2 regions of the Streptomyces sp. NPDC047982 genome follow, and region 2 is predicted to be linked to the other one. Evidence: riboswitches for the same ligand, from Rfam matches in the RefSeq annotation. Region 2 holds a riboswitch; the other holds the start of a gene.

Region 1 (4,247 bases), on a different contig from region 2:
CGTTGACGCACCCCGAGTGACTGCCTACCTTCGAGGTGGCAGGTCAAGGACGGAGGTCGGCGTGAGAAGCAGCGGCGACGGTACGGCAGTCGGTGGGCCGTATCCGCAGCAGGGGAGTACGACCGGCCACACCATCGGGCAATCGGTGAAACCGGCTGCGGTGGCAGGGGGCGGAGTGACATCGGCCGACGACATCGGCTATCGGGGACCGACGGCCTGCGCAGCCGCAGGGATCACTTACCGGCAGCTCGACTACTGGGCGCGCACGGGCCTGGTCGAGCCGAGCGTGCGCCCTGCCTACGGCTCGGGCACGCAGCGGCTCTACAGCTTCCGCGACGTCGTCCTGCTGAAGATCGTGAAGCGCTTCCTGGACACGGGCGTAGCCCTGCAGAACATCCGCACGACGGTGCAGCACCTCCGAGCCCGGGGGTTCCAGGACCTGGAGCGGATGACGTTGATGAGTGACGGGGCCACGGTCTACGAGTGTTCCTCGCCCGACGAGGTCGTCGACCTGCTCCAGGGCGGCCAGGGCGTCTTCGGGATCGCCGTGGGTGTGGTGTGGCACGACGTCGACGCCGCCCTGTCGCAGCTGCACGGCGAGCGGGTGGACACCGGCGAGACGCTGATCGGGAACAATCCCACGGACGAACTGGCACGGCGGCGCAACCGCGCCGGATGACCGCGCCGGGGGACCGGGACACGGCGATTGTCAGTGCCATGGGGCAGCATCGGAAGATGTGAGAGCCGCGCCCACCATCCTGCATCTCGACATGGATGCCTTCTACGCCTCCGCGGAGCAGGCGGCGAAGCCCAGCCTGCGTGGCAAACCGGTCGTGGTGGGTGGCCTGGGGCCGCGCGGGGTCGTCGCGACCGCGTCGTACGAGGCCCGGCGCTTCGGGGTGCACTCGGCGATGCCCATGGCGCAGGCGCGGCGCCTGGCGCCCAACGCGGCCTATCTGGTGCCCCGCTTCCATCTGTACCGAGCGGTCAGTGACCAGGTGATGGAGCTCCTGAGACGGCTCTCCCCGCTGGTGGAACCGCTCAGCCTGGACGAGGCGTTCGTCGACCTGGAAGCCGGCGGGGTGGCCGACGACACGGCCTGCGCGCTGGCGATCGGGAAGGAGCTGCGCGCGGTCATCGAGGCCGTCACCGGGCTCACCGGCTCGGTCGGACTCGCGGGGTCCAAGATGCTGGCCAAGATCGCGTCGGAGGAGGCGAAACCGAACGGTCTGCGGCTCATCGAACCGGGGACGGAGCGGGCCCTGCTCGCGCCCAAGCCCGTGCGGATCCTCCCCGGCGTCGGTCCCGCGACGGCCGACCATCTGCGCCGGGCCGGGATGACGACGGTCGACGACCTGGCCGAGGCGGGCGAGGCGGAGCTCGTACGGCTGCTCGGCAAGGCGCATGGCGAGTCGTTGTACCGCATGGCCCTCGGGCACGACGACCGGCCCGTGGTCGCCGAACGCGACGCGAAGTCGGTGTCGGTCGAGGACACCTTCGACACGGACCTGCACGATCGGGTACGGGTCAGGACGGAGGTGGAGCGGCTGGCCGACCGGTGCGTCCGGCGGCTGCGGGGAGCGGGACGGTCCGGGCGCACGGTGGTGCTGAAGGTGCGGCGCTACGACTTCTCCACGCTCACGAGGTCCGAGACGCTGCGCGGGCCCACGGACGACCCCGCGGTGGTCCGGGAGGCCGCCGCGAGGCTCCTGGAGGCCGTCGACACCACCGGGGGCGTGCGACTCCTGGGGGTGGGGGTCACGGGCCTCGCCGACTACACCCAGGAGGACCTGTTCGCCCAAGCCGCCGGTGAGCGGGCCGCCGCCGAGGACACGGCCGGTACGGACGCGGAAGAGGGGTACGAGCCGGACGGTGCGGTGGCCGGTGCGCCCGAGGAGACGCCGGAGACCGCCGAACGGCTCGCGGCCAGGGGCTGGCCCGCCGGCCACGACGTCCACCACGACACCTACGGCCATGGCTGGGTGCAGGGCAGCGGGCTCGGCCGGGTGACGGTCCGGTTCGAGGAACCGGGGTCGGCGCCCGGGCGGGTGCGGACGTTCCGGACCGACGACCCGGAGCTGCGGCCGGCCGAGCCGATGCCACTCGTGCGCGATCCGGCGGACTACTCCTCCTGGCCCGCCAGCTTCCCGAAGTCACTGTCCGCGGAGGTCTCCCCGGCCGAGGAGTCGAGGCCGTAGTGCCGGTAGAGCTGAAGCTCCTGGTCCGGTGAGAGGTGGCGGCCGACACCGAAGTCGGGCGCTTCCTTGATCAGTGCGCGGTCGAAGGGGACGCGGAGTGTGTCCTCCACGAATTCGCTGGGTTCCAGCGGGACGAACGCGTCCCGGCTGAAGAGTCCGGTGCGTACGGCCGCCCACTCGGGCACGCCGGTCGCGTCGTCGAGGTACACCTCGTCCACGGTTCCGATCTTGGTGCCCTTGCGGTCGAACGCCTTGCGGCCGATCAGGCTGCGCGGATCGATGTCGGTCTGCACGATCCCTCCCACTGGTCGCGGCTACTCCACAAGCACTGGCTACTCCACAAGCACTACGGAAAGGCACAATCGAGGGGTTGGCCACTCGAGAACTCCGTCACGAACCCCGCTGGTAGGCTGGTGACGGCCGCTGACCCCGTGCGGGAGAGCCTCCGGAACCGATCCGGAGGCGCCGAAGGAGCAAATCCTCCCCGGAATCTCTCAGGCCCCCGTACCGCACGGACGAGGTCACTCTGGAAAGCAGGGCGGGTCCCGTGCGGCCGAGTGCCGGTTCGGTTCCCTTCCTCACCGACGGTGAAAGCCGGTGTGCCCCAGGCACGCCGGTGAAGCTCTCAGGTCGCGATGACAGAGGGGGAGGCCGTTCGGGCACCCGCGCCGCGGTGCCCCTCGCAGGTCGTGACAGACCAGGAGGCCTCCACCATGACCCCCCGTCGCAGTCCGCTCTCCCAGCTGGAGCAGGGCATTCCGTTCGAACAGCGCCACATCGGTCCCGATGCCGAGGCACAGTCGAAGATGCTCGCCCAGGTCGGTTACGGATCGCTGGACGAGCTGACCGCGGCCGCGGTGCCCGACGTCATCAAGAGCGCCGAGGCGCTCGGCCTGCCGGACGCTCGCACCGAGGCCGAGGTCCTTGCCGAGCTGCGCGCCCTGGCCGACCGCAACCAGGTGCTGGCCCCGATGATCGGGCTCGGCTACTACGGCACCTTCACGCCGCCGGTGATCCTCCGCAACGTCATGGAGAACCCCGCCTGGTACACGGCCTACACGCCGTACCAGCCGGAGATCTCGCAGGGTCGGCTGGAGGCGCTGCTCAACTTCCAGACCATGGTCGCCGACCTCACCGGGCTGCCCACCTCCGGCGCATCCCTGCTCGACGAGGGCACCGCGGCCGCCGAGGCGATGGCGCTCTCGCGGCGGGTCGGCAAGGTCAAGGACGGCGTCTTCCTGGTCGACGCCGACGCCCTGCCGCAGACGATCGCCGTCATCGAAACCCGCGCCGAACCGACCGGTGTGGAGGTCGTCGTCGCCGACCTCACCGACGGCATCCCCGCCGAAGTCGCCGAGCGGGGCGTCTTCGGCGTCCTCCTGCAGTACCCGGGCGCGTCCGGCACGGTACGCGACCCCCGGCGCGTCATCGAGCAGGCCCACGGACTCGGCGCGGTCGTCACCGTCGCCGCCGACCTGCTGGCCCTCACGCTGCTCACCTCGCCGGGCGAGCTGGGCGCCGACATCGCCGTCGGCACCACGCAGCGCTTCGGCGTCCCCATGGGCTTCGGGGGACCGCACGCCGGCTACATGGCCGTACGCGAGAAGTTCGCCCGCAGCCTGCCGGGACGCCTCGTCGGCGTCTCCGTCGACGCGGACGGCAACAAGGCGTACCGGCTGGCCCTCCAGACCCGCGAGCAGCACATCCGCCGCGAGAAGGCCACCAGCAACATCTGCACCGCACAGGTGCTGCTCGCCGTGATGGCCGGGATGTACGCCGTCTACCACGGCCCCGACGGCCTGCGGCTGATCGCCCGGCGCACCCACCGCTACGCGACGGTCCTCGCCGCAGGGCTGCGCGCCTCCGGTGCCGACGTCGTGACCGACAGCTACTTCGACACCCTCACCGTGCGCGTCCCGGGCAGGGCCGCCGACGTCGTGGCCGGTGCCCGCGAGCGCGGGGTCAACCTGCGGCTCGTCGACGCGGACCTGGTGTCCGTCGCCTGCGACGAGACCACCACGCGTGCGCAGATCGCCGCCGTCTGGGCCG
Region 2 (4,247 bases):
CCGCCGTGGGCCAGGTTCAGGCCCATGATCGTGTCGCCCGGCTTCAGCAGCGCGAACATCGCGGCGGCGTTGGCCTGCGCTCCCGAGTGCGGCTGGACGTTCGCGGCCTCGGCGCCGAACAGCGCCTTGATCCGGTCGATGGCGATCTGCTCGACGACGTCGACGTGCTCGCAGCCGCCGTAGTAACGGCGGCCGGGGTAGCCCTCGGCGTACTTGTTGGTGAGTACGGAGCCCTGGGCCTCCATGACCGCGACCGGAGCGAAGTTCTCCGAGGCGATCATCTCGAGGGTGGACTGCTGGCGGTGGAGCTCGGCGTCGACGGCGGCGGCGACGTCCGGGTCCAGCTCGTGGAGGGAGGAGTTGAGAAGCGACATCAGGTGGTCCCTTGGGGTCTCAGTTGCCGGAGAACTCGGTGTACTCGTCGGCGGAGAGCAGGTCCTTCGGCTCCTCCGCGACACGTACCTTGAACAGCCAGCCGCCTTCGAAGGGAGCGGAGTTCACCAGCGACGGGTCGTCCACGACGTCCTGGTTCGCGGCGGTGACCTCGCCGGTCACCGGCGAGTACAGGTCGCTCACCGACTTGGTCGACTCCAGTTCGCCGCAGGTCTCGCCCGCGGTCACCGTGTCGCCGACCTCGGGGAGCTGCGCGTAGACGACGTCACCGAGCGCGTTGGCGGCGAACTCGGTGATGCCGATCGTGGCGACACCGTCCTCGGCGGCCGACAGCCACTCGTGCTCCTTGCTGTAACGCAGCTGCTGGGGGTTGCTCATGACCTGAATTCTCCTGTACGCGGGGGAGTGCTGATGAACGGTGGTCTTACGGTATGAGACGCGATTACGTCACTTTTGGGCGTGCGGAGGCCGCTCGCGGCGCCGGGACCTCTTCCGGCACCGCGGACGGGCGTCACTTCCGGCGCTTGTAGAACGGCAGTGCCACGACCTGGTACGGCTCGTGGTTGCCCCGGATGTCCACTCCGACGCCCTCGGCGCCGGGCGTGGCGTGGGCGACGTCGACGTACGCGATGGCGATCGGCTTGCCGAGCGTGGGCGACGGGGCGCCCGAGGTCACCTCGCCGACGACCTCGCCGCCGACGACCACGCGGTAGCCGGCGCGCGGCACCCGGCGGCCCTCGGCGACCAGCCCGACGAGCTTGCGGGGCGGGGCGGTCTCGGCGCGCTCGGCGGCGGCCTTCAGGGCCTCGCGGCCGACGAAGTCGCCCTCCTTCTCGAACTTCACGACCCGGCCGAGACCGGCGTCGAACGGGGTCAGCGCGGTGGTCAGCTCGTGGCCGTAGAGCGGCATGCCCGCCTCCAGGCGCAGCGTGTCGCGGCAGGAGAGTCCGCACGGGACCAGGCCGTGCGGGGCGCCCGCCTCGGTGAGGGCCTTCCACAGCTGCTCGGCGTGCTCGGGCGCGACGAACAGTTCGAAGCCGTCCTCGCCGGTGTAGCCGGTACGGGCGATCAGCGCGGGGACACCGGCGACCGTGCCCGGCAGCCCGGCGTAGTACTTCAGACCGTCCAGATCGGCGTCGGTGACCGAGGCCAGGATGGCCGAGGAGGCGGGGCCCTGCACGGCGAGCAGCGCGTACGCGTCGCGGTCGTCGCGCACCTCGGCGTCGAAGCCCTCGGCCCGCGCGGTGAGCGCGTCCAGCACGATCTGGGCGTTGCCCGCGTTGGCGACGACCATGTACTCGGCCTCGCCCAGCCGGTACACGATCAGGTCGTCGAGGATGCCGCCGTCCTCGGCGCAGATCATGGTGTAACGGGCGCGGCCGACGGCGACGGTGCCGATGTTGCCGACCAGCGCGAAGTTCAGGAAGTCCACCGCACCGGGGCCGGTGACGGTGATCTCACCCATGTGCGACAGGTCGAAGAGGCCGGCCTTGGTACGGACCGCGTTGTGCTCGTCGCGCTCGCTGGCGTACCGCAGCGGCATGTCCCAGCCCGCGAAGTCGGTCATGGTCGCGCCCAGCGAACGGTGCAGGGCCTGAATGGGGCTGTGGCGCGAAGCGCCTTCGGACAGGGTGGTGGTGGGAGACGGGTGGGCTGTACGGCGGGGTGCGGTGGTCATGGTGTGGCTCCCGGGGGCACGACGGCGAGGACGATCCCTCCCCATCTGTCATCGGAACCTGAGAGGTTCGCCGAAAGCCCCGGAAGGGTCCGGTTCGGCTTGCACCTTGGGTGGAGCCGCCGAGCGGCCCGCTTTTCAGATCTGCCTCATCCGCGCGGTACGGGGCCTGAGAGATTCAAGGGAGGAACTTGCTCCTTCGGCGCCCGGCCCACGCGGTGAACCGGAACTCTCCCGCGCGGATTCAAACGGCCTGTATGCAGTTGGCCGGGCCATCATCGCACGCATCGCGCCGGAGTGGAGCCCCGGTCCCCGGGGCAGTTCAACGGCGTGGACGGTTGTGTCGCATTACCACTTCTTTACACTTCGGCCATGGGCGGACATCCGACAGGGGGGCGGGCGATGACGTCACGGCGGTACGCGACGACCGCGGGGGCCGCGCACGGCGCGATGCCCGCGCAGGCCGGGGCCTCGGCCGGGGCGGCGCTCGGCCGTCCCGAGCCGGTCGTGCGCGACCTGCGGCGACGCGGCGGACACACCCCGCGCGGCCTGTGCTTCGCGGCGGGCGACGTGGTGGTGGTCTCCGGGCTGCCCGGCAGCGGCAAATCCACCCTCATCCGGCGCGCGGCCACGGTCCGCGCCATCGATTCGCAGGACACCCGGGACCGCTGGGCGCGGCTGATGCCCCGCCTGCTTCCGTACGCCCTCTACCGCCCTCTCGTCCGCCTCGCCCACTATGCGGGGCTGCGGCGGGCGCTGCGCTCGGGCGAGTCCGTCGTCGTGCACGACTGCGGAACGCAGGCATGGGTACGCCGCTGGCTGGCCCGTGACGCACGGCGCCGGGGCCGGGACCTCCACCTGCTCCTGCTCGACGTCACGCCGCGGACCGCGCGCGAGGGACAGCGAGAACGCGGCCGGGGCGTTTCCGGGTACGCGTTCGCCCGGCACCGCAGGGCCGTGGGCCGGCTGCTGCGGGACGCCGAGAAGGGGCTGCTGCCGTCCGGCTGCGCCTCGGCGGTGCTCCTGGACCGGGAGGCGGCGGGGCTGCTGGACCACATCACGTTCACGGAGCCCGGAGCGGGCCCGGACGACCTCCGGGAGGGACGCTGACGACCTCGGGACGGCAGGGGGCGGGCCGGCGCCGCCCCGCGACTGCGCTTGCCGCGTCGCCGTCGGTCCTCCCCGGGGTCCCGGCTTCGCTCGACCTGGGGGAGACCCCCTCCGCGCCGCATCGACTCCCCCCTGCACCTCGCGATCGAAGCCGCACGACGACGCTCCCTGATCCGCCCTGCCGCCCCAGGTCGTAACCTTCTGCCGGAAGGCTCGGGCAGGAGCTCGGGAAAGAAGGGGAAGCAGTGGACATTCCGGCGCAGGTCCAGTCCCATCCGCAGGGCGGATGGCCGGCCAACGAGCTCGAAGAGGTGCTGATGGCCTCGGTGGGAGTCGCGGAGGCCGGCGGGCGCCTCGTCGAGGTGCTCGGGCGCAGCCACGTATGGGTGCCGCTGCCGGGCGGCGGCGGCCCCGACTCCACGGACCTCGACCTGCCGACGCTGGAGATCGACGGAGCCGCGTACGTCCCCGTCTTCAGCTCCGAAGAGCAGTTCCTCGGCTGCGTCGGCGACCGGATGTCCTACACCGTCGCCCCCGCCGTCGAATTCGCCCGCGGCCTGCCCCCGCAGCTCGGCATCGCCGTGAACCCCGGCGGCGTGGTCGGGATGCCGCTCCCGCCGCCCGCCGTGGCCGAGCTCTGCCGCTCCGGACGCACCCCGCTGGACGGACCGGCCACCGGAGGCCGGGTCCGCCTGTACGAGCCGGACTGGCAGGAGGAGCCTGTCGACTTCCTCTCCGCCGCCGCCGGGGAATTCGAGGAGAGCGGCGTCGTGCTCACCGCCCGCCGCACGCTGGCCAGCATCGAGGGCGGCGACCCCGTCCTCTTCATCGGCGTCGAGTTCGCCGCCTGGGACGAGGCCGCGCGCGACGCCCCGATGGACGCGCTGGGCCGCGCGCTCGGCCGCGTGACGGTGCCCTGGCCGGTCAACCTGGTCCTGCTCGACGTGGCGCAGGACCCGGTCGGGGACTGGATGCGGGAGCGGATCCGTCCGTTCTACCAGCGCGTCCCGCGGTAGCGAACGCCAGTGCGGGACGCGCGGTGGGCGGACCGCTCACCGCGCACGCCGCG

What was found. A riboswitch is a leader RNA that binds a small molecule or an ion and turns the genes downstream of it on or off. The one in region 2 is predicted to bind glycine.
Region 1: another riboswitch for glycine. It lies ahead of gcvP (aminomethyl-transferring glycine dehydrogenase); the one in region 2 lies ahead of gcvT (glycine cleavage system aminomethyltransferase GcvT).

Annotation. Positions count from the first base shown of each region.
Region 1 is NZ_JBIDBS010000018.1:165,738-169,984, reverse strand. Features, by position in the region: gene ACGF2V_RS22640 (MerR family transcriptional regulator) at 62-679, shown strand; gene ACGF2V_RS22635 (DNA polymerase IV) at 738-2,198, shown strand; gene ACGF2V_RS22630 (PRC-barrel domain-containing protein) at 2,123-2,491, opposite strand; glycine riboswitch at 2,623-2,718, shown strand; gene gcvP (aminomethyl-transferring glycine dehydrogenase) at 2,912-4,247, shown strand, end outside.
Region 2 is NZ_JBIDBS010000009.1:213,339-217,585, forward strand. Features, by position in the region: gene glyA (serine hydroxymethyltransferase) at 1-374, opposite strand, end outside; gene gcvH (glycine cleavage system protein GcvH) at 394-771, opposite strand; gene gcvT (glycine cleavage system aminomethyltransferase GcvT) at 905-2,071, opposite strand; glycine riboswitch at 2,217-2,315, opposite strand; gene ACGF2V_RS14155 (AAA family ATPase) at 2,471-3,178, shown strand; gene ACGF2V_RS14160 (enhanced serine sensitivity protein SseB) at 3,424-4,194, shown strand.